3 regions of the Nonomuraea sp. NPDC003709 genome follow, and region 3 is predicted to be linked to each of the others. Evidence: riboswitches for the same ligand, from Rfam matches in the RefSeq annotation. Region 3 holds a riboswitch; each other region holds the start of a gene.
What was found. Region 3 has a riboswitch for cyclic di-AMP ahead of ABZX61_RS11330 (C40 family peptidase). Riboswitches for the same ligand answer to the same signal wherever they lie in the genome.
Positions count from the first base shown of each region.

Region 1: linked by a shared signal. The riboswitch ahead of ABZX61_RS04760 (C40 family peptidase) and the one ahead of ABZX61_RS11330 (C40 family peptidase) in region 3 are both predicted to bind cyclic di-AMP.
Region 2: linked by a shared signal. The riboswitch ahead of ABZX61_RS07360 (CHAP domain-containing protein) and the one ahead of ABZX61_RS11330 (C40 family peptidase) in region 3 are both predicted to bind cyclic di-AMP.

Region 1 is NZ_JBEXMW010000002.1:63,766-71,477, forward strand. It holds gene ABZX61_RS04740 (response regulator transcription factor) at 1-89, shown strand, start outside; gene ABZX61_RS04745 (phosphotransferase family protein) at 90-1,151, opposite strand; gene ABZX61_RS04750 (NYN domain-containing protein) at 1,296-2,618, shown strand; gene ABZX61_RS04755 (NlpC/P60 family protein) at 2,750-3,724, shown strand; cyclic di-AMP (ydaO/yuaA leader) riboswitch at 4,119-4,283, shown strand; gene ABZX61_RS04760 (C40 family peptidase) at 4,357-4,872, shown strand; gene ABZX61_RS04765 (hypothetical protein) at 5,255-6,073, shown strand; gene ABZX61_RS04770 (M48 family metallopeptidase) at 6,388-7,659, shown strand; gene ABZX61_RS04775 (glycosyltransferase family 4 protein) at 7,680-7,712, shown strand, end outside.
Region 2 is NZ_JBEXMW010000002.1:614,937-622,648, forward strand. It holds gene ABZX61_RS07345 (LysR family transcriptional regulator) at 53-916, opposite strand; gene ABZX61_RS07350 (alpha/beta hydrolase) at 976-1,794, shown strand; gene ABZX61_RS07355 (YoaK family protein) at 1,760-2,506, opposite strand; gene ABZX61_RS07360 (CHAP domain-containing protein) at 2,788-3,474, opposite strand; cyclic di-AMP (ydaO/yuaA leader) riboswitch at 3,488-3,625, opposite strand; gene ABZX61_RS07365 (Gfo/Idh/MocA family oxidoreductase) at 3,743-4,696, opposite strand; gene ABZX61_RS07370 (aldo/keto reductase) at 4,716-5,537, opposite strand; gene ABZX61_RS07375 (hypothetical protein) at 5,635-6,579, shown strand; gene ABZX61_RS07380 (DUF6716 putative glycosyltransferase) at 6,582-7,712, shown strand, end outside.
Region 3 is NZ_JBEXMW010000003.1:569,313-577,024, forward strand. It holds gene ABZX61_RS11320 (helix-turn-helix domain-containing protein) at 71-472, shown strand; gene ABZX61_RS11325 (LuxR C-terminal-related transcriptional regulator) at 1,115-1,327, shown strand; gene ABZX61_RS11330 (C40 family peptidase) at 1,354-2,394, opposite strand; cyclic di-AMP (ydaO/yuaA leader) riboswitch at 2,400-2,549, opposite strand; gene ABZX61_RS11335 (amino-acid N-acetyltransferase) at 2,826-3,395, shown strand; gene ABZX61_RS11340 (RDD family protein) at 3,481-4,869, shown strand; gene ABZX61_RS11345 (RDD family protein) at 4,980-5,468, shown strand; gene ABZX61_RS11350 (Lsr2 family protein) at 5,985-6,317, shown strand; gene ABZX61_RS11355 (ATP-dependent Clp protease ATP-binding subunit) at 7,404-7,712, shown strand, end outside.

The sequences.
Region 1 (7,712 bases), on a different contig from region 3:
TCAAGGCGCACGTCTCGCGCATCCTGTCCAAGCTCGGCCTCAACAACCGGGTCCAGGTCGCGCTGCTGGTCTACGACGCCGGCACGTAGTCAGCGGGTCAGGAGCTCCTCGATCGTGGCCCGGTGCAGCACCAGGTCGTCGGGGTCGTCGGGCCTGGGCTGCTCGCCGAAGTGGATCCGGCGCTGCCACACCCTGGCCATGACGATGCCGTGCCGGAGCGCCGCGTACATCTCGTAGAAGTCCATGTCGCGAGGCTCGTACCCCGTGATTTCCCGATATTTCCTGCAAACGTCTTCGCTGCGCATGAAGTCGGGCATGCCAGGAAAGCCTGCGGAGACCGTGATGTCCTGGAAGAAGCGGTGGAGGAAGATCATCCAGGACAGGTCCAGCTCGGGCGGCCCCACCGCGGCCATCTCCCAGTCGAGCACCGCGACCGGGGTGAAGTCCCTGAACATCATGTTCCCGATCCTGGCGTCGCCCCAGCACAGCACGTCCGGCCCGGGCTCCTGCGGCCAGTGCGACTCGAGCCACCGGAAGGCCCGGTCCAGCACCGGGATCGGCCGCTCGCCGTGGGCCCAGTCGTAGTAGCCCCGCTGCGCCTCGACGTGCGCGCGCAACCCGGCGGCCCCGAACGGGGCCAGCTCCGCGGGCGTGAACTCCGCCCGGTGCAGCGCCGCCAGGACCGCCACGCCGGCGTCCTGCAGCCTGCGCTGGTCCGCGGGCGCCGCGTCGAGCAGCCAGCTCCCGAACGTGTACGGCATCACGTCCGGCGGCACGTCGCCGTCCTCGCGCTCCATGACGAGGAACGGCGTGCCCAGGTGTTCCGGGTCCGGCTCGAACCAGAGGGCCCTGGGCGCTGGGATCCCAGCTTTCTGCCTGGCCAGGCGCATGATCTCGAACTGCGCCCCAAGATCGTACGAGGGGAACACGGGAACGGCTTCTACCGCAGGTGCGAGCCTGGCTACGCAGCGCGTTCGCCCTTCGCCCCAGGTCGCGGTGAAGAACAGGGTCTCGCTGGACATGCCGTTCTCGGCGGGCCTGGACACCTCGGACACCGAGGCGCTCGCGCCGACCCTCCCGCGCAGCCAGCGGGCCAGGCTGTCGCGCAGTTCCACCAGGTCACGGGTGGAGGTGCGGATCTCTTCTGCCATGGTCGGCCTCCTGGGTGAACACCCGTCCCGGCTCAGTCGTATATCCCCAACCAAGCGCTTGTCTAGAGAGAGGTGGCCGTTACGGTCAGGTACGCGGCAGCCGTACCCTTGTCTGAAAGGGCATGTCACGAAGGGACAAGTGGGATGAGTTCAGCGGGTGAAGGCCTGTCTCGCCCGCTTCCCGAGCAGGTGCGGCTCAATGTCGTCGATCTGGCGTCCCAGGTCCTCGGGACGATGCCCGCTGCCTCCATACCGCCGCCCCTTCGCGGGATCGCCAAGTTCGACCCCCGAAAACGCGCCAAACTCGGCAGCGCGCCCATCGCGGCGCAGCTCGAGAACGACAAGAAGTTCCGCGAGCTGGTGGCCGAATCGGTGGAGGCCGGCTGGCCCGAATTGGTGGCGTCCCTGGCCGAGGGAAATGTCCCACCGGCCGCCGACCCCGTGCTCGTGGCCGCGGCCGCCTACCTCACCCGTCCGCCCGGCTGGGCGGAGATGATCGAGGTCGCCCGTACGGACCTGGTGCAGTCGGCCGTGGCGGCCGAGGGATCGGAGCGCGAGGAGGTCGTCAACCGGCTCCGCGAGCAGCTCGCCGCGCAGAAGACCGCCGCCAAGGAGGAGGCCGATCGGCTGCGCGAGCAGATCAGGGCGGCCCGGGCGGAAAATTCTGATTTGAGGCGCAAGCTCCACGACGCCCGCGAGCGGGCCAAGGGCGCGGTGCAGCGGGCCGAGGAGATGGAACACGCGGCGGAGGACGCCAGGTCGGCCGCCACGGCCGCGGGCACCGCGGGCGAGTCCGAGCTGCGGCGGCTGCGCGAGCGGCTGGCCGACGTGGAGAAGCAGCTGGAGGCCTCGCGCCGGGCCGCCCGCGAGGGCAGGAGCATCGAGGACGCCCGCATCCGGGTGCTGCTCGACGCGCTGCAGGACGCCTCGGCCGGGCTGCGCAGGGAGCTCGCCCTGCCCACGATGATCAGCCGGCCCGCCGACTCGGTCGCCGCGGTCACCGGCGAGCGGCCCGGCGTCCGGGGGGTGCCCGCGCGGGCGCTGGCCGACGACGACCCGCAGCTCCTCGACCAGCTCCTGGCCCTGCCGCAGGTCCACCTGATCATCGACGGCTACAACGTGACCAAGACCGGCTACGGCACGCTCACCCTCGCCGACCAGCGCACCCGGCTCATGACCGGGCTCGGCGGGCTGGTGGCGCAGACCAGGGTCGAGGTCACCGTCGTGTTCGACGGGGCCGAGCTCAACTCCCCGGTGCAGGTCGTGGCGCCGCGCGGGGTGCGGGTGCTGTTCAGCCAGCCGGGGGAGATCGCCGACGATCTGATCCGCCAGCTCGTACGCGCCGAGCCGCCCGGCCGGGCCATGGCCGTGGTGTCGTCGGACCGCGAGGTGGCCGAGTCCGTCAGGCGGATGGGAGCCAGACCCGTTCCGTCTGGTTTGCTGCTGCGCAGGCTGGGCCGGGCCTAGATTACCTGCACCCCTTACGTGCGGATTTGCCGCGCTGCGCCAGGGATATTACGAATTGGGCGGATAACGTGTGACCTCACCCGCCACTTCTGTACTATTCGCCCCAGATATCATCCCTGGGAGGCGACACAGTGAGGTTTGGCAGGGTGCCGGTGGCCGCGGGTCTCGCGTTCGGGCTGGTCCTGTCCCCCATGGGAGCCGCCGTCGCTGATCCCCGGCCCACCCTCGGACAGGCCAAGGCCAAGCTCGACAAGCTCAACGACAAGGCCGACAAGGTCGTCGACCGCTTCAACACGGCCACCGAGCGGTACAAGGCCGCCAAGGGCGCCTACACCAAGCTGAACGACCGCTACAAGACCAAGCTGGCGACGGTCGCGGACCTGCGCGCCCAGGTGATCGGCATGGCCGTCGACAGCTACAAGCTCGGCACCGACGTGACCTCCCTGCCCGGCCTGGTGAGCGCGGACCGCCCCGACGACTTCCTGATGAGCCTGGCGCTGGCCGGGCAGCTCTCGCGGGAGCGGGCGGAGAAGCTGGCCGCGTTCGACCGGGAGAACCGCGGGCTGAAGGTCGAACGCGACAAGGCGGAAGAGGCGCTGGAGGCGGCCGACCGGGAACGGGACGGGGTCGAGAAGGAGCGTTCGGAGATCATGAAGCTGATCTCCGAGCAGAAGAAGCTCCTGAAGAAGCTGGGCGCCTACAACCCCGGCAACCCGAACAGCGTCGGCATCCAGTACACGGGCCCGGCCTCGGGCAACGCCGCCGCCGTCCTGCGCTTCGCCTTCGCCCAGGTGGGCAAGCCGTACGTGTTCGGCGGGACGGGTCCGGGCGGCTGGGACTGCTCCGGCCTGACCCAGGCGTCGTGGCGCGCCGCGGGCGTGTCGCTGCCGCGCACGACCTGGCAGCAGTGGGCCTGGGGTGCGAGCCGCAAGGTCTCACTGAGCGCCCTCCAGCCGGGGGACCTCATCTTCAGCTCGAGCTTGGGTCACGTCAGTATCTACGCCGGCGACGGGAGAATCGTTCACGCGCCGCAGACGGGCGACGTGGTCAAGGTCGTCAAACTCTCGGCGTACGGCGGCCGCCTCGTGGGCGCCATCCGCCCGTAGCTACGACGCCGGATCGTTGATCGCATCAGCCGAACGAGGTTCGGCCGATGGGCGATGGGAACGATCCAGCGTGCCTGACGAGTCACAACAAGTGTGACAAACGCGACATTTGGGGCCTGACAAACGGGCGCGAAAACAAATGTGAGCAGCGTCACATTTTGGTAACGGAACCTGGTGTTCCAGCAGGGATTTCCCTCCTTACTGACTCCACTATCTGATCTTTACAAGCGGTGTTCCGCTTTGCCGATCCTTGACCCTTCGGCGTAGCTTCTGGCGACGTCGCGGTGAACAAGCCATGTCCCCCGCGAACCCGCACCGGTCTATCCCGGTGTGAGACAGATAAAGATCCGCTGGTCAACCGCCCAAATGTCCCCATATCAACACATTGGTCGGGACGGTTGGCCTGCCGAATCCGTGCAGCCAGGAGGCACGGAGCCGGGGACCCAGCGATCCCAGTTCCCCAGGGATCAGGGGGTGAATCGGCGCGCACATCGCGCCGTAGGGCGACTTCCAGGCCCGAATCCGTCAGCTAACCCGGTAGGCATTCGTGGAAGAGTCAAGGAGAAATCCTGTCTACCTCCCTGCATAACCCCCGTCTGTCCCGCATTGCCCTGAGTGGCGTAGCGCTCACGATGACCGTGACGGCCGGAGGTGCGATCCTCCATGCCCCAACGGCTCAGGCGGCCACGACCGATTCGGCTTCGACGACCAAGGCGGCCGCAACCGCCGGAACCTCGAAGACGACCTCGGCCGCGGCGCTGAGGGCGGCCAAGGTCGCCCGTCAGAAGGCGAAGGCCAGCAAGGCCGTCGCCGTGGCCAAGAACCAGGTCGGTGACCCGTACCGGTACGGAGGCACAGGCCCTGGTTCGTTCGACTGCTCCGGCCTCGTCCAGTACGCCTGGAAGAAGGCCGGGGTGAAGCTCCCACGCGTGGCGGCCAGCCAGTTCGCCCGCACCAGGAACAAGGTCTCGTGGCGGAACCTCCGGCCCGGCGACCTGATGTTCTTCAGGGGGCTCGGCCACGTGGGCATGTACGTCGGCAAGGGCAAGATGGTCCACTCGCCTCGGACAGGCGAACGGGTACGCATCGACAAGCTGAGTGAATGGCGGCGGGCGTCGTTCGTCGGCGCTGTTCGTCCCGGCATGTGAAGAAGCCCCGCCCGGCTCCTCCGGGCGGGGCTCTCCCATTGTTACTTTCATTTTTTTACGGCGGAGCACGGGCGGCACCACCCGCCGCACCTGGCTGAGGGCCTCCAGGAAGACGCCCGCTGACCCGCACAACGCACCCACCGCCACGGCGCCCCCTCAAAACAGCCACCCCACCCACCCACACCGCCCGCCTCCCGGCCTCGCGCACGTGGCCCCACAGGCCCACAGCCGCTCGGCTCACGGGTCACGGCTCACGGGCCAGGCTCCCCGTCCTCTGGCGCGCAGCCACCGCATGCGGTGCGGGTGGACGGCTCTCACGGGCGCGCGGTTCGGGGTGCGGAGTGGCCGGTCATGGGTCGGCGGGCGGCTACGATCGGGCATCGTGTCAGGGCAGGTGAGTCGGCGGGCCGCGATCGTCTCCGTCCTGCTTCTCGCCGTCGCCCCCGGCAGCGCCCCCACCCCCGATTCCCCCATCCTTCCCGCCGGAGTCCGCGGCCTGTGGGGTGACGGCGAGGTCGTGGCCCGTGGGGCGCGGTCCGTGGTCGTCGGCCGGCACACCGCACCCGCCGAGCTCGGCGACGTCGCACGGAGGGCTGATCGGGCGGGGCAGCGGGTGTCGGCCGTGCTCGGAAGGTCAGTACGACCGCTCGTAGTCGTTCCCTCGTCCGCCGCCGAGGCGGCCGGGCTGGCCGGGGTGGGGCGGGTCGACGGGCTGGCGGCGGTGGCCGATCGCGGGCGTGTGATCATCGTCCCCGAGTTCTTCGCCAGGCTGAACTCCACCGGCAAGGACGTCGTACTCACCCACGAGCTCACCCACGTCGTCGCCGGCACCAACCGCCTGCCCCCATGGCTCTATGAGGGGTTCGCCGACTACGTCGGCTACCGCGACTCCGGGCTCCCCGTGAGGACCGCGGCCGCCGAGCTCGCCGCCGAGGTGCGGGCCGGGAGGCTGCCGAGGGAATTGCCCGGACCTGCGGCCTTCGCGGCTGACGGGCGGGACCCCGTCCGGCTCGCCCGGGCGTACCAGGAGGCTTGGCTGGCGTGTCGCTTCCTGGCTGACCGGTTCGGTGAGAGGACGCTGGTGAGGCTCTACCGTGACGCCCGCGCGGGCGGCGTAGACCGAGCACTCGCCGCGCTCGGCCTCTCCGCGGCCACGCTGACGGCACGGTGGCGCGACTACGTGCGAGACCAGCTCGCGTGAGGGGGAGGCAGATGAGCGAACGGCGGAACGTGGACGACGCGTCGCAAGAGGCGTCGAAGGAGGGTGAGGAGGCCGGAGGCGCCGCGGCTCTGAGTGGCGAGGCGCGCGGTCACGGTGAGAGCGCGTCAGTAAAGGGGGACAGCGTCAGCCCGGTGCCAGGAGGTGGCGCGTCCGTGAAAGGGGAGGGCGTCAGCCCGGTGTCCGGGGGTGGCGCGTCCGTGAAAGGGGAGAGCGCGGGTCCGGTGGCCGGCGGTGGTGTGTTCGTGAAGGGGGAGAGCGGCGGCGGAAGGCGGGGGCATGGTGAGGGTGTGTCCGTGAACGGGGGAGGGCCGCCGGAGTCCGACGGCGAGCGCCGGCTGAGGCGGCAGGCGGCGGTGGCGGCCGTGCTGCTCGGCCTGGTGATCGCGGCCGTGGCCGCCTTCAGCACCCCCTGGCACCTCCTGACCTCCGGACCGCCCGACCCGGCCCGCGACTTCACCGCCGCGCAGATCGCCAGGTCCGAGGCGTTCGACGCGGCCAGCACCCTGCCTGCCTACCTCTCGCTGGCCCTCACGCTGATCATCGCCGGGCTGCTCGTCGCCACCCCGCTCGGCGTGAAGCTGGTGGCGTGGCTCAAAGGCCCCTGGTGGGTCCGCGTGGTGCTGGGCGTCGTGGTCATCACTCTCTTCACCCAGCTGATCAAGCTGCCGATCGCCATCTGGGGCGAGACGCTGCTGCGCGGCTACGGCCTGTCCATCCAGACCTGGGGGTCCTGGGCAAGCGACCGGCTGAAGAACATCGGCGTCGACGCGTTCATGCTCAGCCTGATGCTGCTGGTGCTCGTGGCGCTGGCCCGCAAGTTCAGGCGGTGGTGGATCCCGGCCGCCGTGGGCGCGTTCGCGCTGACGGTGCTGGCGTCGTTCGTCTACCCGGTGGTGTTCGAGCCGCTGTTCAACGACTTCACGACCATGCAGCAGGGCCAGCTCCGCACCGAGCTCCTGGACATGGCCAAGCGGGACGGCGTGCCGGTCGAGGACGTGCTGGTCGCCGACGCCTCCCGCAGGACGACGGCGCTGAACGCCTACGTGTCCGGGTTCGGCGCCACGCGCCGCATCGTCGTCTACGACACGCTGCTCAAGGCCCCGAAGGCCGAGGTCGAGCTGGTCGTGGCGCACGAGCTGGGCCACGCCAAGACAGACGACGTGCTCTACGGCACGTTCATCGGCGCCCTGGGCGCCGCGCTCGGCGCGATCCTGCTGTTCTGGGTGTTCGACCTGGTACGCCGCCGCACCGGCGTCACAGGCCTGGGCGATCCCCGCGCGGTCGGCGCGGTCATCGGCCTGATGACCTTCGGCTCGCTGCTCATGAGCCCCGCCGAGAACCTGATCAGCCGCCACATCGAGGCCAGGGCCGACCTTCATGCGCTGGACCTCACGCACGACCCGGCCACGTTCATAGCCATGCAGAAACGCCTGGCAGTCACCAATATTTCCGACTTGTCGCCGGATGCGGTGGAATATGTGCTCTATGCGTCCCATCCTTCCAGCCCCGAGCGCATCGCGATGGCCCGTGCATGGGCCAAGCTGAACGGCGTCCCCGTGCAGTGACACGTGCGGCGACCCGTGCGGTGACAAGCGCGACGCCGGGTGCGGGGCCCAAG
Region 2 (7,712 bases), on a different contig from region 3:
TCTCGACGCGTCGGTGTACAACGTATCAAAAGTAGACGACGTACACGCTGATCTACAATGTAAAGGAGCCGAGCTGGTCGAGAAATGCGCGTGCGGTCGGGGCGCAGTCGTCCGCCGACGGAACGGCCAGGGCCAGCGAACGGGTCATCTTCGGCTCCAGGGGCCGGGTGGCGACGGTGCCCAGGTCGGCGGGGAGGCCGAGGGTCGGGACGATGCTGACGCCCAGCCCCGCGGCCACCATCTCCAGGATGGCGGCGGGTCCGCTGGCCTCGAAGGCGACGTCGAGCTTTACCTGGGCCGTCAGCGCCGCACCCATGATGAGGGGACGGCAGCCGGCGGTGGTCAGGATGAACGGCCTGTCCTCCAGATCGGCGAGAGTGACGGCCGGGCGGGCGGCCAGGGGGTGATCGGCGGGCAGCACGGCGACCATGTCGTGGGTGCTCAGGTGGACGGTGTGCAGGCCGGGCGCGGGGAGGGTGACGACGCCGACCTCGGCGGCGCCGCGGTGCAGCCATTCGCGGATGTCGTCGTCCATGCCCTCGAAGAGGCGTACGCGGACCTGCGGGTAGCGGTCGGTGAACGCGCGCAGCAGCTTGGCGACGAGCGTGCCGGTGGCGCTGGGGAGACTGGCCAGGCGGAGTTCGCCGGTGATCTGGCCGCCGGCGGCGGCCACGTCGGCGCGGATGAGGTCGAAGTGGCGCAGGGTCTCGCGGGCGCGGGCGAGGGCTCGCCGGCCGGCCTCGGTGAGGGCGATGCCGTCGCGGTGGCGGACGAACAGGGCGGCGCCGAGCTCGCGTTCGAGGGCGGCGATGGCGCGGCTGACTGCGGGCTGGGACATGCCGGTGTGCTCGGCGGCGGCGGTGAAGCCGCCGTGTTCGGCGACCGCGACCAGGGCCCTAAGCTGCGCCAATGTCATACCGGCATACCTTAATTGGTATTTGACCGGGACGCTTCCAGAACATGATGGTTATGTCCATGTCCGAGCGAATGACGATCGAAGTCGACGGCCGCGTGGCCAGTTATCTGACGGCGGGCGAGCGGGGCCCGGTGGTGTTGCTGTTGCACGGCACGTACTGGAGCCGGGTCTGGGCGCCGGTGATCGACGGGCTGGCGGCGGCGGGGCTGCGTCCTGTGGCGGTGGATCTGCCGGGGCTGGGGCGTTCCGGCGGGGAGCTGACGGCGGAGACGGCGGCGGTTCCGGCGCTGGCGGCGTGGGTGGCCCGGTTCGCGGCCGCGGTCGGCGCGGGGGAGCGGCTCTCGGTGGCGGGGCACGACATCGGCGGTGCGGTCGCCCAGCACCTGCTGGTGGAGGGGAAGCCGGAGGTGCGGCGGCTGGCGCTGGTCAACTCGGTCACATACGACTCCTGGCCGGTACCCGGCGTGGCCCGTTACCGGGATCCGGCCGTGGTGGCGGCCACGACCGTGGAGGAACTGCTGGCCGCCCGCCGCAAGGCGGTCACCACCGCGCTCGCCCGGCCGGCCACCGAGGCGGAGCTGGCCGATTACCTTGATCCGTGGAACGACCCGCGGGTGGGCCGGTCGTGGATGGCGCTGGCGGGCGCGGCCGACAGCCGTTACACGCTGGACCTGGTGCCCGCACTCAAGGCCGATGGGACGCCGAAGCTGCTGGTGTGGGGGGAGGACGACACGTTCCAGGAGGTCCGGTACGCCGAGCGCTTCGCCGCCGAGGTGCCGGACACGACGCTGGTGCGCGTTCCCGGGGCGGGGCACATCCCGATGGAGAACGATCCGGCCGGGGTCACCCGGGCGCTGGCGGAGTTCTTTCTCGGCTGAGACCACCGCGGGCGACGAGGGCGACGGTGGTGAGCAGGGCCAGGGCGGCCGCCAGGGCGGGTGCGGGGCCGGTCGTGAGGTGGAGGAGGGCGCCGGTCAGGGCGCCGAGGAACATCGCGGCGATGGAGGCGGATCGACGCAGGGCGGCCCGGCCCGGCGTGTCGGCGGCCAGGCTCGTGAGGGTCGTGGTGAGGACGTTGGTGACCAGGTCGGGTACGCCGAGCGCGCGTACGGACGCGTTCTGCAGGCCCATGCCGCAGGCGAGCAGCACGATGAGGGCCGCCTGGGACCAGGTCGTGCGGTGTCCGGCCGTGAGGGCGACGGTGAGGGCGGCGGCGACGAGGAGCGCGTGTACGGCGGTGGCGGCAACAAACGCCCGTCGCGGGTTCGCGGTCCGCCTGATCGCCCGGCCAGCGCTCCAGGCGCCGGCTCCGAAGGCGACGAGGGCCGCCGGGGAGGCCCATCTGGACATCTCGGCCTCCCCGGCCAGGGCGAAGCTGAGGAAGACGATGTTGCCGGTCATGTTGGCGACGAAGACGCGGCCCAGGCCGAGGAAGCTGACGGCGTCGACGAGGCCGGTGACGAAGGCCAGGAGGATCAGCAGGGCGGGCAGGACGCCGTGCGGGTTGGCGCCGCGCGGGAAGAGCCCGTCGGCGACCCGTCGCAGCCCACTCCGCACCAGCCTTCCGGGGCGTCTGCGCGCGGCTGGCATGGTGGGCGGCTCCTTGGCGAGGTCGCGGGCGGTTCGCCTGGGGTCTTCCCCGGTGACGGGCCGCCGCACTCGCGGGGGTGAAACGCGACGGCCGAACGGCACCGATCGCCGGGTTCCGCTCGGCACCCCGCCGCGCTCGCGGGGGTGAAACGCGACGAGCGCGCGTCCCGTTGCGGGACGCGCGCTCGTTCGGCGCCGGGGGAAGGCCGGCCAGGAGGTGCCTGGGGGAGTCCGGTCAGTAGGCGCCTGGGGGAAGTCCAGCCTGGAGGGGGACGGCCCGGTCAGGAACGGTACTGGGGGTAGCCGTAGCCGACGACCTGGGACTTGGGACGGACGCGCTCCTCGACCTTGCCGTTGCCGGTGTTGCCCTCGACGGTCGAGATGGTGCCGTCGCCGTTGTCCTTCTCGACGAACCCGACGTGCTTGATGTCGTCGAGGTTCTTGCTGCCGCTCCACGAGAAGTACACGATGGCGCCGGGCTTGGCCTCGGTGCCGAAGCGGTGGTTGGCCTGGAACCACTTGGCGTGGGCGACGGTCCAGGCGTCCCAGCCGATCTGCGAGCGGGCGCCGGTCTGCTCGCCCACCCAGGAGACGAACATCGCGCACCAGGCGGCGTTCAGGTAGTCGGCGCGGCTGCCGCCGTCACGGGCGATGGTCTCCGCGGCGCGCTGCGAGTTGGCGTACCAGCGCTGGAACTTGGTGCCGCCGCCGGCCGCGTTCTCGGTGATGCCGACCTGGGACTTGGCGAGGGCCAGGACCTCGCCGGCGGTGGCGCTGACCTTGGCCTCGCGCGAGCGCTCGGCGTGGTCGGCGACGGTGGCGGTGCCGGCGACGGTGTCGATCGGCTGCTTGTCCGCTGCGGTGGCGCTGGTCATGTGGGCGCCGAACGCGGTCCCGAGGATGGTGGCGCCGAGAAGGGCGCGGGCGATGTTGGTCTTCGCAGCAGAGGTAAAGCGGATGTTGGCCATCGAGGGGGTTTACTCCTTGCTTCCATGCCGCTTACCGGGTTAGCTGACGGGTTCGGACGTGGAAGCTGCCCTACGGCACCGAAGTGCCGATTCACCCCAAAGGACGTGGGTCCCCGGTTCCGCCCGAGGGCGGATTCAGCGGTCACAGGACGTTCCTGTGATGTGTCTTGCGATGGTCGGACAAGTCCGGACAAACCGGACGTATGTCTCAAGAATGCCTCAAACGTAATGCATAAGGCAAGAGCGTTACAAATCGATAAAGGCCCAGCTAGGCGACCTGCCTGCGAGCCTCGGCCAGAAGCCCCATCATGGCAAGGGATTCGTCGAGCGGCATGATCGAACTTTCGGTCCTGCCTTCGGCCGTCGCGGCCCGGACCTCGCGGAGCTCCCCGGCGTACCCGTTGTCGGCCGGATCGAGGATGTACTCCTCCGGCTCCATGGAGGGCCCGGAGAGCAGAATCCGCGGCGTAGCCCAGAACGGTGCCTGGAGGTCCGCCCGCATCTGAGTCCCTACAACACTGGCATGGTTCGGGTAATTCCCGAGCAACGAAGTCTCCACGAGAGCCTTCCTGCCACCGGGGTAGAGCAGCACGCCGCCGGCCTCCGCGTCGACGCCGTTGGGCGCCAGACTGCCGGTGATCCGCAGGTCGGAGGGCATGCCGAGGATCAGCTGGGCCAGCCCGAACGGGTAGATCCCCAGGTCCAGGAGCGCCCCGCCACCGAGCTCCGGCGCCCACAGCCGGTGCTCCGGGTCGTAGGGCTTGGCGAAGCCGAAGGAGGCGTGCACCGAGCGGAGGTCGCCGAAGCGCTCGTCGGCCGCGATCTTCTGGACGAGCGGGTTGAACCGCATCCACATCGCTTCCATCAGGAACACGCCCGCCTCGCGCGCCAGGCGTACCATCTTCTCCGCGTCGTCCACGGTGGCGGCCAGCGGCTTCTCGCACAGCACGGCCTTGCCCGCGGCGATGGCGACCTCGGCCACCTCCAGGTGCTGGGCGTGCGGCGTCGCCACGTAGATCGCGTCCACGGCCGGGTCGGCGCAGAGCCGCTCATAGGAGTCGTACGCGGACTCCGCCCCCAGCGTGGCGGCCAGTGCCTGCGCCCGCCCCAGGTTCCTCGATCCGACGGCGGCCACCCGCATGCCCGGTTCGGCCGCGATGGCCGCCCCGACGGTCCGCGCAATATTCCCTGTCGCCGCTATGCCCCACGCAAATTCCCGCACGCGGGAGATCGTAGACGAGTCAGGTCATGTTGAACGTGTCGGGGTCGGGTCCGATCCGCTGGCCCCTGTTCATCGCGCCGATGGCGGCCATGTCCTCGGCGTCGAGGATGAAGTCGAAGACGCCGATGTTCTCGGCGATGCGCGCCGGGGTGACCGACTTGGGGATCGCGACGTGGCCCAGCTGCAGGTGCCAGCGGAGCACGATCTGCGCGGGCGTCTTGCCGCACTTGTCCGACAGCTTGGCCAGCGCGGGGTCGTTCAGCAGGCCCTGGCCCTGGCCGAGCGGGCTCCACGCCTCGGTGAGGATGCCGTTGGCCTCGTGGAAGGCGCGCAGCTCGCGCTGCTGGAGATACGGGTGCAGCTCGATCTGGTTGATGGAGGGCACGAGGTCGGTCTCGTTCATGAGGCGGGTGAGGTGGGCGATGCTGAAGTTGGAGGTGCCGATGGCCTTGGCGCGCCCGTCACGGTAGATCTTCTCGATCGCCTTCCACGCCTGCACGTACTTGTCCTGCTGCGGCACCGGCCAGTGGATGAGGAAAAGGTCGATGTAGTCGAGGCCGAGCCGGGCCAGGGACTCGTCGAAGGCCGCCTCCGCGCGGCCGTGGTTGGCGTTCCACAGCTTGGTGGTCACGAACAGCTTCCGGCGCGGCAGCTCACTTTCGCGTACGGCCTGCCCCACGCCTTCCTCGTTGTCGTACGCGGCGGCGGTGTCCACGTGCCGGTAACCGGCCTTGAGCGCGGTCGTGACGGCCTGCGCGGCCTCGTCGGCGGGGACCTGCCAGACGCCGTAGCCGAGCTGCGGGATCTGCACGCCGTCGGTGTTGAGCATGAGCGAGTTCATACTCTCCATTGTTCACGTCGCGTTTCTGGTGGCTTAAGGCGGCGGGGCTAGCTTGAAGCGGTCGTGAACGGGCCATCACCCGGCTGGGAGGACAGGAGTGGTCGAACAGGCGTCGGCCTGGGTGGAGTCACCGCTCCAGATGCTGTGCGCCGTCGAGGCCCATTACGCGGGCGTGCTCGGCCCCGAGACTGTGGTCGTGCCGCGCGCCGGTCTGAGGCCGTTGAAGGCCACGCGTCGGGAGCTGAGGTCGCTTGGGCTGCCCGACGGCCTGGAGCTGGCGGAGCCGCGTGAGCGCATGCCCAGGCGCGTGCAGGCCGTCGGTGACGCCTTCTCCGGCAGGGTGCAGGTGCGCTGGCTCACCTCGCGTCCCGGACGCATCGTCATCGTGGACGACGGGCTGGCCACGCTCCGGCTGCTGGAGCTGCTGGCCGCGGGGCCGTACCGGCCGCTGCTGCGGGCCAGGGCCCAGCCGACCAAGCTGCGCTCCGTGCTGGGCCTGGCGGCCGCGCTGCGGCTGCGCCTGAGCGACGTGTCGGTCTTCACCGCCCTGCCCGTGGACGAGGCTCTGGCGGACGGCGTACGGCAGGCCGGGATCAACCTGGTACGCCACCAGTTCGACTGGCTGCGTGCCCAGCCGCCCAGCGCGGAGGGGCCCGCGGAGCGCACGGTCGTCCTCGGCACCTCGCTCGTCCGGAACGGGCTCGTGCACCGCGACCACTACCTGCGCTGGCTGACGGACCTGGCGGCCCAGGAGCCGCTCGCGTACTACCCGCACCGCCGCGAGGACCCCGTGGACGTGGCCCTGATCAGGGAGCGCCCCGGCATCACCGTGCACGACGTGGGCGCGCCGGCCGAGCTGACGCTGCGCGGCCTGGACGCGGGCCAGCGCGTGCTCAGCCTGCCCTCGACCGCGATCACCTCGCTGCGGGTGCTGCTCAGCCCGCGCGGTGTCGCCGTGGAGCCCGTGGACGTTCCAGACGACTGGTGGACCAGCAGGGCGGCCCCCGCCCTTCGCTCGCATCTGACAGGAGTGTCCGGTTGAAAGTGTTGGCGGTCGCCGACTCCGACTCGTATCTGAAGTGGGCGGCCTGCCTGCTCGGCGACCTTCCCCCCGGTGGCACGGCGGAGCTCGTGGTGGTGCGCACGCCGATCGCGCCCTCGCCGGAGCAGATCGCCGCCGCCGTGGGCGGTCTGGAGCCGCCGCCGGTGGTGTCGGCGCGGTCCGTGCGGCGGCTGGCCGAGCGCATGCGCCCGGACGTGGTGCTGGTGGCCTGCACGGGCCCGGTGGTGGACGTGCTGGTGGCCGACGTGCTCGGCGACCTGCGGCCGCGGCCGGTGTTCGTGAGCGGGCTGCCGGGCATCTCGGTGCCGGCGACGGAGAAGGCGTGGTTGTTCCGCAGCGGGTGCGACCTGTTCGTGGTGCACAGCGAGCGTGAGGTGGCCGAGTTCTCGGAGATCGCCGGCCGGCTCGGCGGGGGAGGGGCGGTGGGGCTGGCCAGGCTGCCGTTCCTGCGCTCCGACGTGGTCGCCGGGGGCGGGAACCGGGTCGTGTTCGCCACCCAGGCCAAGGTGCCGCGGGAGCGCCAGGACCGCGAGCGGATCCTGCTGGCGCTGGCCGAGCTGGCCCGGCTGCGGCCCGAGCTGGACGTGGTGGTCAAGCTGCGGGCCCTTGAGGACGAGCGGCAGACGCACAACGAGCGCCACCACTACCAGCGGCTGTGGCGGGAGATGGGCGAGCCGGGGCGGGTGGAGTTCGCGGCGGGGTCGATGCACGACCAGCTCGAACGGGCGGCCGGGTTCGTCACGGTGAGCTCGACGGCGGCGCTGGAGGCGATCGCGCTGGGCGTGCCGTCGCTGGTGCTGGAGGACTTCGGCGTCAGCGCCGAGATGATCAACCTGGTGTTCGAGGGCAGCGGGCTGCTGGGCACGCTCGACGACCTGGCGAAGGGCGGCTTCCGGGCGGCCTCTCCCGGGTGGTGCGAGGCCAACTACTTCCACCCGCCGGCGCACAACGACTGGGCCGGGCGGCTGGCCGGGCTGGTGGCGGGCGGGTCGCGCGTACCGGCTCGATCGCTGCTGGACGGGCCGGAGCACGCGGCGGCGCGGCGGCGGGCCAGGCTGCGGGTGGAGGTGCATCCCTCGATGCTGCGGGCCGGCTACCGGGCCAAGCGCCGC
Region 3 (7,712 bases):
CCGTCGTAGAGCGCCCGCCGCGGGCGCTCTACCCTCTCCTGGTAAGCAGCGATCGGGAAGGGGCGAGCGGATGGCCACGAAGACGGCGGCGGAGCAGCGGGACGAGGCCAGGCAGGTCTTCGACGCGTACTTCGCCGAATGCCCCTCCAGGAAGCTGCTCGACACCCTCAGCGACAAATGGGTCACCCTCCTGCTGACCGCGCTGGCGCAGGGCCCGCGCCGCTACAGCGACCTGTCCAGGCGCATCGCGGGCGTCAGCCAGAAGATGCTCACGCAGACCCTGCGCGGCCTGGAGCGTGACGGCCTGGTCTCGCGCACGCTCACCCCTTCTGTGCCGGTACGGGTGGACTACGCGCTCACCCCGCTGGGCGAGAACCTGATGCCGTTGGTGGCCGCGATCAAGAGCTGGGCCGAGACGCACATGGAGGACGTCGAGGCCGCCAGGGACCGCTACGACGCCGCCGGCGCCTGAGCGATCATCGCCGTCGCGAATCCGGCTTCCGGGCCGCCCGGTTTCCGATCCGAAGCCGCTTGTAAGCATCGCGTCAAGGCCGCGGAGGCGCGGGTCAGGGAGCGTCCGTGGTGTCCCGGCCATCCCTGTGATCCCGCCGGGCACGCGCACCCGGAAACGAGGCCGCCCGGCCCGGCGGTCAGAGCAGGACGCCCGCCACCCGGCGGGCCGCCGACCTGAACCCGCGGCGGCAATTGCCATAGCGGATTGATCCAATTGCCTTAATCGACTGCCTGACCTGGGTTGTCGGATCGTGTGGGAGCGCGGTACAAAGCGAGCGATTGGTGGCTTGCCGTGCGCCGGAAAGATCGCGTCACGGACGCGTGTCCCGCGATAACGCGGGTATCGATCATGCGGAATATCCATGGCGAACTGATCGAAAACCGGAACGCTGGTCAGGGCCATTCCGGAAGCCCCAATGTGATCACTCTACGTTCTGACATATCGCGAGTGCGTCATATATAGCGGATCATGTCAATAGCGCTCGTCAAGTGCGGCGATTGTCATGCTTGACGACCTTTCCACGATGCGTTTACCGTCTGCGAGGAGCGGCTTTGGCCCGTCTGTGAGGTCCAAGTTCTGCTGTTGGGGGGAGGGCTCCCGATGGATGTGCTCACTGAAGGCGTTGAGCTCAGCCATGCTGATTTGGCGCTGCTGGCGGAGTTGGCCAAGGGAGTCACGGTCGATCGGGTTGGGCGGCGGCTGGATATCAGCGGGCGCACGGTACGACGAAGATTGCGCGGCATCTGCGACCGCATAGGCGTGGCCACGGCGATCGAGGCCGTGGCCTGGGCAGCCCGCCGCCAGCTGATCTAGCCGCGGCGGACCGCCGGGGTGCGGGCTCAGTCGGCGATGCGCACCGCGCCGGCGAACGGCCGCCTCGCGATCGACGCGATCCGTACGACGTCACCCGTCTGCGGGGCGTGCACCATCATGCCGCCGCCGATGTAGATGCCCACGTGGTGCAGGTCGCTGTAGAAGAACACCAGGTCGCCCGGCCGGAGTTCCTCGCGCGAGACGTGCCGGCCGGCCGTCCACTGGTCGCCGGTGTAGTGCGGCAGCGAGATGCCCACCCGCTGGAACGCCGCCATGACGAGCCCGGAGCAGTCGTACGAGCCGGGGCCCTCGGCGCCCCAGACGTACGGCTTGAGCTGCTGCGTGAGCGCCCACCGCGCGGCCTCAGCGGCCTTCCCCGAGCCCGGGATCGGCAGGTTGACGCGCACGGCCCGCGTGCCGGGGCGCCCGGCCTCGCCCAGGGCCCGACTGAACAGGCTGCTCTCGACCTTCGTCACCAGCTTGGTGATCTTGTTGCGCTTGGCCTCGAGGTCCGTGACGAGCTTCTGGACCTCGTCGATGCGGGCCGTGGCGCTCTCCTTGGCGCGGGTGGCCGTGTCCATCGCCTTGGTGAGCTGGTTGATCTCCTCGCCCTGCTCGGTCTGCAGCGCGTACGAGGTCGCGGCGCGGTTGAGGAAGCCCTCGGGGTCGTCGGAGGTGGTGAAGGCGAGGGTCTTCAGGCCGCCCGTGATGTAGGCGTTCTGGGCCAGCGCGACGGCTTTCGAGCGCTTGGCGGCGAGATCCGTCTCGCTGCTCGTCAGCGTCTTCTCCGCGGCCTCGGCGGCCTTCTTGGCGGTCTTGAGCTTCTCCCGCTGGCCGTTGTACTGCTCGGTCAGCGTCTCGATGTCGGTGTGCAGCTTCGTGGCCTGGTCGGCGAGCTCTTTCAGCGAGGGCTCGGGATCCGCGGACGCCGAACCGACGGGGATGGCGAACAGCAGCGCGGCGACTGTGAGACTCACCACACCGACGCGGCGTCGTCGCCGGGCCCGTTCCGGAGGGCGGGCGTGCTTGCCCGCCGACTTCCCCCCACCGCTGAGCGTGGGCTTCACCAACCAGCTCCTCTCGTCGACGCCTACCGGGTTAGCTGACGGGTTCGGGCCGGAGCAGCCCTACCGAAAGACTCGGATTCACCCCAGTGGTGGCGTAGGAGGTCGCCACCGGCGGTTCCCCGGCTTCTCTTGCGAGAATTGGGCGTGCATCCCGCGCGACACGCGGGAAACATTGTCGCTGGACACTAATGCACTCCGGGTTCGTGCTCAACCAGAACTGCCAAGTCTGTAGAGGTTTCACAACCGAAGGGTCACAAGGTGATCTCGTGGTCACCCGTGCGGAAGAGGCCCTACGCCCTATTTGTCCGCGCTTTCGGCGGGCGCGAGCTGGCCGCGCGGTCCCGTGCCGATCTGACCACGAGATGTAACAAGATGGGCCGAGACATGGGAGTTAGGGCTGAGCCGTAATGAGATCTGTACCCTGGAGAACCATGGAGCAGGTGGCCGAGCTGACAGTGCCCGAGACCGCGGTGGTGGTCCGGCGTGCCCGCACGCCCGACGTGCGCATGGTCAGACGCCTGGTGGACACCTACGCGGGGGCGGGGCCGCGGCTCCTGGAGAAGGCCACGGTGACGCTGTACGAGGACGTACAGGAGTTCTGGGTGGCCGAGCGAGACGGGCAGGTCGTCGGCTGCGGCGCGCTCCACGTGCTCTGGGAGGACCTCGCGGAGGTCCGCACGGTGGCGGTGGATCCCGAGTGCCGGGGGATGGGCGTCGGCCACCGGATCGTCTCCGCGCTGATCCAGCAGGCTAAGGATTTGGGTCTGCGACGTGTATTCTGTCTTACTTTTGAGGTCGACTTCTTCGCGCGACTCGGGTTCCGCCCGATTCAGGGCACACCGGTCTCACCTGAGGTCTACGCCGAACTGCTGGCCTCGTACGACGAGGGTGTTGCCGAGTTTTTGGATCTTGAACACGTCAAGCCGAACACGCTGGGAAACACCCGCATGCTGCTCCACCTGACATCGGGTGACGTGGACCTTGACCAGATGGAAAGGTGATTGTTGATACCTATGTCGATACGTTGGGCAGCACAGGCATGTGTCCTGACACGTGCCACATGCGCACTCGAAGCGAGGTGACACGGTGAGCACCGGACAGCCGCCGTATCCACAGGACGAATCCGGAGACAACTCTGCGCCTCCCTATTACGGGCAGCAGAACCAGGGCCGCCACCCCGGCGAGCCCGACCCGGACGCGACTGTGATCGGCTACCGGGCGGACGACGCCTATGGGCAGCAGCCCCCGTACGGTCAGCAGGGCTATGGCCAGCAACAGCAGTACGGACAGCAACAGCAGTACGGTCAGCAGCAACCCCAGTACGGACAGCAGCAGCACGGCCAGCAACCCCAGTACGGCCAGCAGCAGCAGTCCCAGCCTGACTACGGCCAGCAGGCCCAGTCCCAGCAGGGCTACGGGCAGCAGGGCTACGGTCAGCAGCCGCAGTCCCAGGCGGACTACGGTCAGCAGCAGTACGGCCAGCAGGGCTACGGTCAGCAGCCGCAGTCGGGTCAGCAGGGCTATGGCCAGCAGTACGGCCAGCAGCAGCAGTCCCAGCCCGGCTACGGCCAGCAGGCCCAGTCCCAGCCGGGTTACGGGCAGCAGCCGCAGTCGGGTCAGCAGGGCTACGGCCAGCAGTACGGCCAGCAACCCCAGTCGCAGCCGGACTACGGTCAGCAGCAGTACGGCCAGCAGCCGCAGTCCCAGCCGGACTACGGTCAGCAGCAGTACGGTCAGCAGCCCCAGTCGCAGCCCGATTACGGCCAGCAGCAGTACGGCCAGCAGGGCTACGGCCAGCAGCAGCAGTCCCAGCCCGGCTACGCCCAGCAGGGCTACGGCGACCAGCAGTACGGCCAGCAGCAGTACGGGCAGCAGGGTTACGGGCAGGCGCAGCAGTACGGCCAGCCCGGCTACGGCCAGGCCTACGGCCAGCCCGGGCCCGTGGGCGTGCAGCCGCCCGGCGCGCCGGCACCGCTGGCGGAGTGGTGGCAGCGCCTGGTGGCGAGGCTCATCGATGGGGTCATCCTCTTCATCGTGAACCTGGTCATCGGTCTGATCATGGGCGTGCTGTTCCTGGCCACCTACTCTTCGCTGGACGGCAGCAGCGGCGGCATGTTCTCAGGTGTGGTCGTGACCATCCTGACGGCGCTCGTCGTGACCGCCCTGTGGGTCGCCTACGACTTCTTCCTCCTGAAGGCGAAGGGGCAGACCGTCGGCAAGATGGTCATGGGCATCAAGGTCGTCCCCGTGGGCCAAGGCATACCGCCGGGTGGCCTGCCGACCGACGTGGCGCTCAAGCGCGCCGGCGTGACGTGGGGCGGCTGGATCCTCAACGCTCTCCCTCTGGGCTTCATCGGCTCGCTGCTCGCCTACGCGGCCGTGGGCGTCAACGGCGCCTCCCAGCTCTGGGACAAGCCGCTGCAGCAGACGTTCGCGGACAAGTTCTCCAACACCGTGGTGGTGAAGATCAAGTAGTCCAAGCGTCAGGTAAAAGCAGGGGCCGGCTTCGCGTCGGCCCCTGTTTTGTGTGCACAGGCCGTACCAAAATGGGGAACCTGAGCCGCTGATGACGCGAGGTGGGGGTTATGGCCGGGTCGCCGCCGCGGGCGGACGCGCCGCCCGCGGAATGGTGGGAACGGCTCGCCGCCCGGGCGATTGAGGCGTTCGTCTTCGGGGTGCTCTATTACATTCTGTTCATCGCGCTGTGGGGCGTCTTCCGGACTGTAGGGATGCTGGAGGCGTTCGACGGCCGGCTGCCCGGTGTGTTCGCCTGGCTGGCGGCGGGGCTGGCTTATACCGGCTACGACTGGCGGGCCCATTACCGGCGCGGCAGGACGTTCGGCAAGGCGATCATGGGGATTCGCCTGGCGCCGCCCCACGTGGCCTCCAGGGCGCTGCTCAAACGGGCCCTGGTCTATCCGGGCCCCGTCATGCTGATGGGCATTCCCGTGGCCAATCTGGTGGCCGGAATGCTCCTGTTCTGCGTGGGGCTGCTCATCCTGATCGACAAGCCCCTGGAACGCGGGCCGCATGACAGGCTGGCCGGAACGCGTGTGGTAAAAGATCTTCGCTGACCCATCCCGTGCCTGGCAGGAAGCCAATTCCAAAAATTTTCTCTTGATCCGGTAAGGAGCCTGGAGAGACTGGCATTAGGCTATGGGGCATCCGGGTCGCCGGATGTTGGTGCCCTGCGAGGCGCAGGGCATCTGTGCGCCGCTATGGTCGGGTGCGAACGGTAGTCACCTGGCGCGTCGTGAGGGCCGCAACGCCCCTCCTGGGCGCGCTCCCATCCGCAAAATGCGCCCCTGAAACCCCGCAAGCCGTGGAGGCGAGGACGAATGGAAGCCCTAACAGACGTATTGTCAGCCCTCATCCCCCCGGCGGTGGTCGGGGGTGCCTTCATCTTTGGCGTAGTGAAGTTGGTCCGGTCCGAGGCCCTGGGAGGCCGCCGAAACCGCGAGGATCCGGTCGACGGGCAGAACTGATCGGCCAGTCAGCCGAATCCCCGCTGCGCTGAATTGTCTCCGCGCCTTTCCGGGTATATGTTTGGGCAGGCGAATGAAACAATGCTCCGCGAAAGGATTGCGTAGATGGCCAAGCAGATCCAGGAGATTCTCATCGATGACCTCGATGGGGGCGAGGCCAATGAGACGGTCAGCTTCGCTATTGACGGCTCGTCCTATGAGATTGACCTCAGCGACCTTAACGCGAAGAAGCTGAGGGACGCGCTCACGCCTTTCGTGCAGCATGCGCGCAGGGCAGGCGCCGTCACCGCACGTCGCCGCGGTCGCGGCGGCAGCAGGGCGATGAGCCGCGAGAAGAGCTCGGAGATCCGGCAGTGGGCCAAGGCTCACGGCCTGCCGGTCAGCGAGCGCGGGCGGATCGCCTCCACGGTCGTCGAGAAGTACGAAGCGGCCCACTGAGCAAGCCGACGATCGACCATGCGCTTATGCCGTTCGCCTAGGACCCCGGCGGCCGCCATAAGCGCATGATCGTTATCCGGGCCGGAACTCGAAAGCCGGACCGCCCGGACTGTGATCTTCTGTGTGCACATATGCGGGCGTTTTGGCTGCGTGTTCGGCTTCGCCCGTGGCGCTGTTTCGCCGGCGGTCGTCCACATATGTGGCGGCGTCGTAGTCGTGCGCCGAAAGCCGTGTGAGGCGGCCATACCTCATTCAACGTACGCTCGCGTCCGTACGTCACGATCGATCTCCGCGCTCATGGAACGCGCCATGACGGAAAATCCGGCGCCGTATAGCCCGGAAGCGATCTACGGGGCGGCGGGCGGGTGTATACGGGCGATCTCACTGAGCGTAAACCCGCGACCGGCGCGAAGGTAAAGCGGTGCCGGGCCGGATGCGTGGCGGCGGGCAATACCGCGGGCGCCGGGATCCCCGCCGGCGGGCAAAACCCGCGAACCCGAGCAGGGCTCGGACAATCCCCGTTCCCCGGCATCTGCACACAATGCCGTGCCTTCTCAACTGCGCGGAAGTGCCGCGAATCCGGGGCGCCGAGCGAGACGTGGTCTCATCATGCGAGATGAAGTTGGTAACCGGGCTGACCGGATGCAAGATTCCCTTGGTGTGCCGCCCGTGCCGCGTTGTGCTCAGGGCGTAGAGCGGTCGTTTGGACGGCGGCCCTCCGCTACGTAGGATGATTACGTAACGATACGGACGCGGCATCTGAGATGTGCGGGCGAAGTGGCGCCCCAACGCTGACTCCGCCCCGGCGCGTCCGATGGCCGATCCGTGTGTACCGCGTGCGCCGCAGAGGGCAATTTTTTGACGCTTCCGCGAAGCGTCCTAAACATCGTTCGCTTGCGGCGTATCGGGAACACGTCACCCCCGAACAGTAGTTGGATGGAGGGTGAACGCCCTGCTCCCGGGGAACGTCTCTGCTATAGAGCGTGTCAGTGGCAGTGGGCACGGTTCGCCGAGCCAGGGCTAGCATGCGGGATGACGGGCCCGGATTTACCGGACCTGACTGACCGCTCTGTGAGGAGCGACGAGATGTTCGAGAGGTTCACCGACCGAGCGAGGCGTGTTGTCGTCTTGGCCCAAGAAGAGGCCAGGATGCTCAACCACAACTACATCGGCACTGAGCACATACTTCTTGGTTTGATCCACGAAGGTGAGGGCGTGGCCGCCAAGGCTCTGGAGAGCCTCGGGATCAGCCTTGAGGGTGTGCGCCAGCAGGTCGAGGAGATCATCGGCCAGGGCCAGTCGGCTCCGTCGGGGCACATTCCGTTCACCCCGCGGGCCAAGAAGGTCCTCGAGCTGTCGCTCCGTGAGGCTTTGCAGCTGGGCCACAACTACATC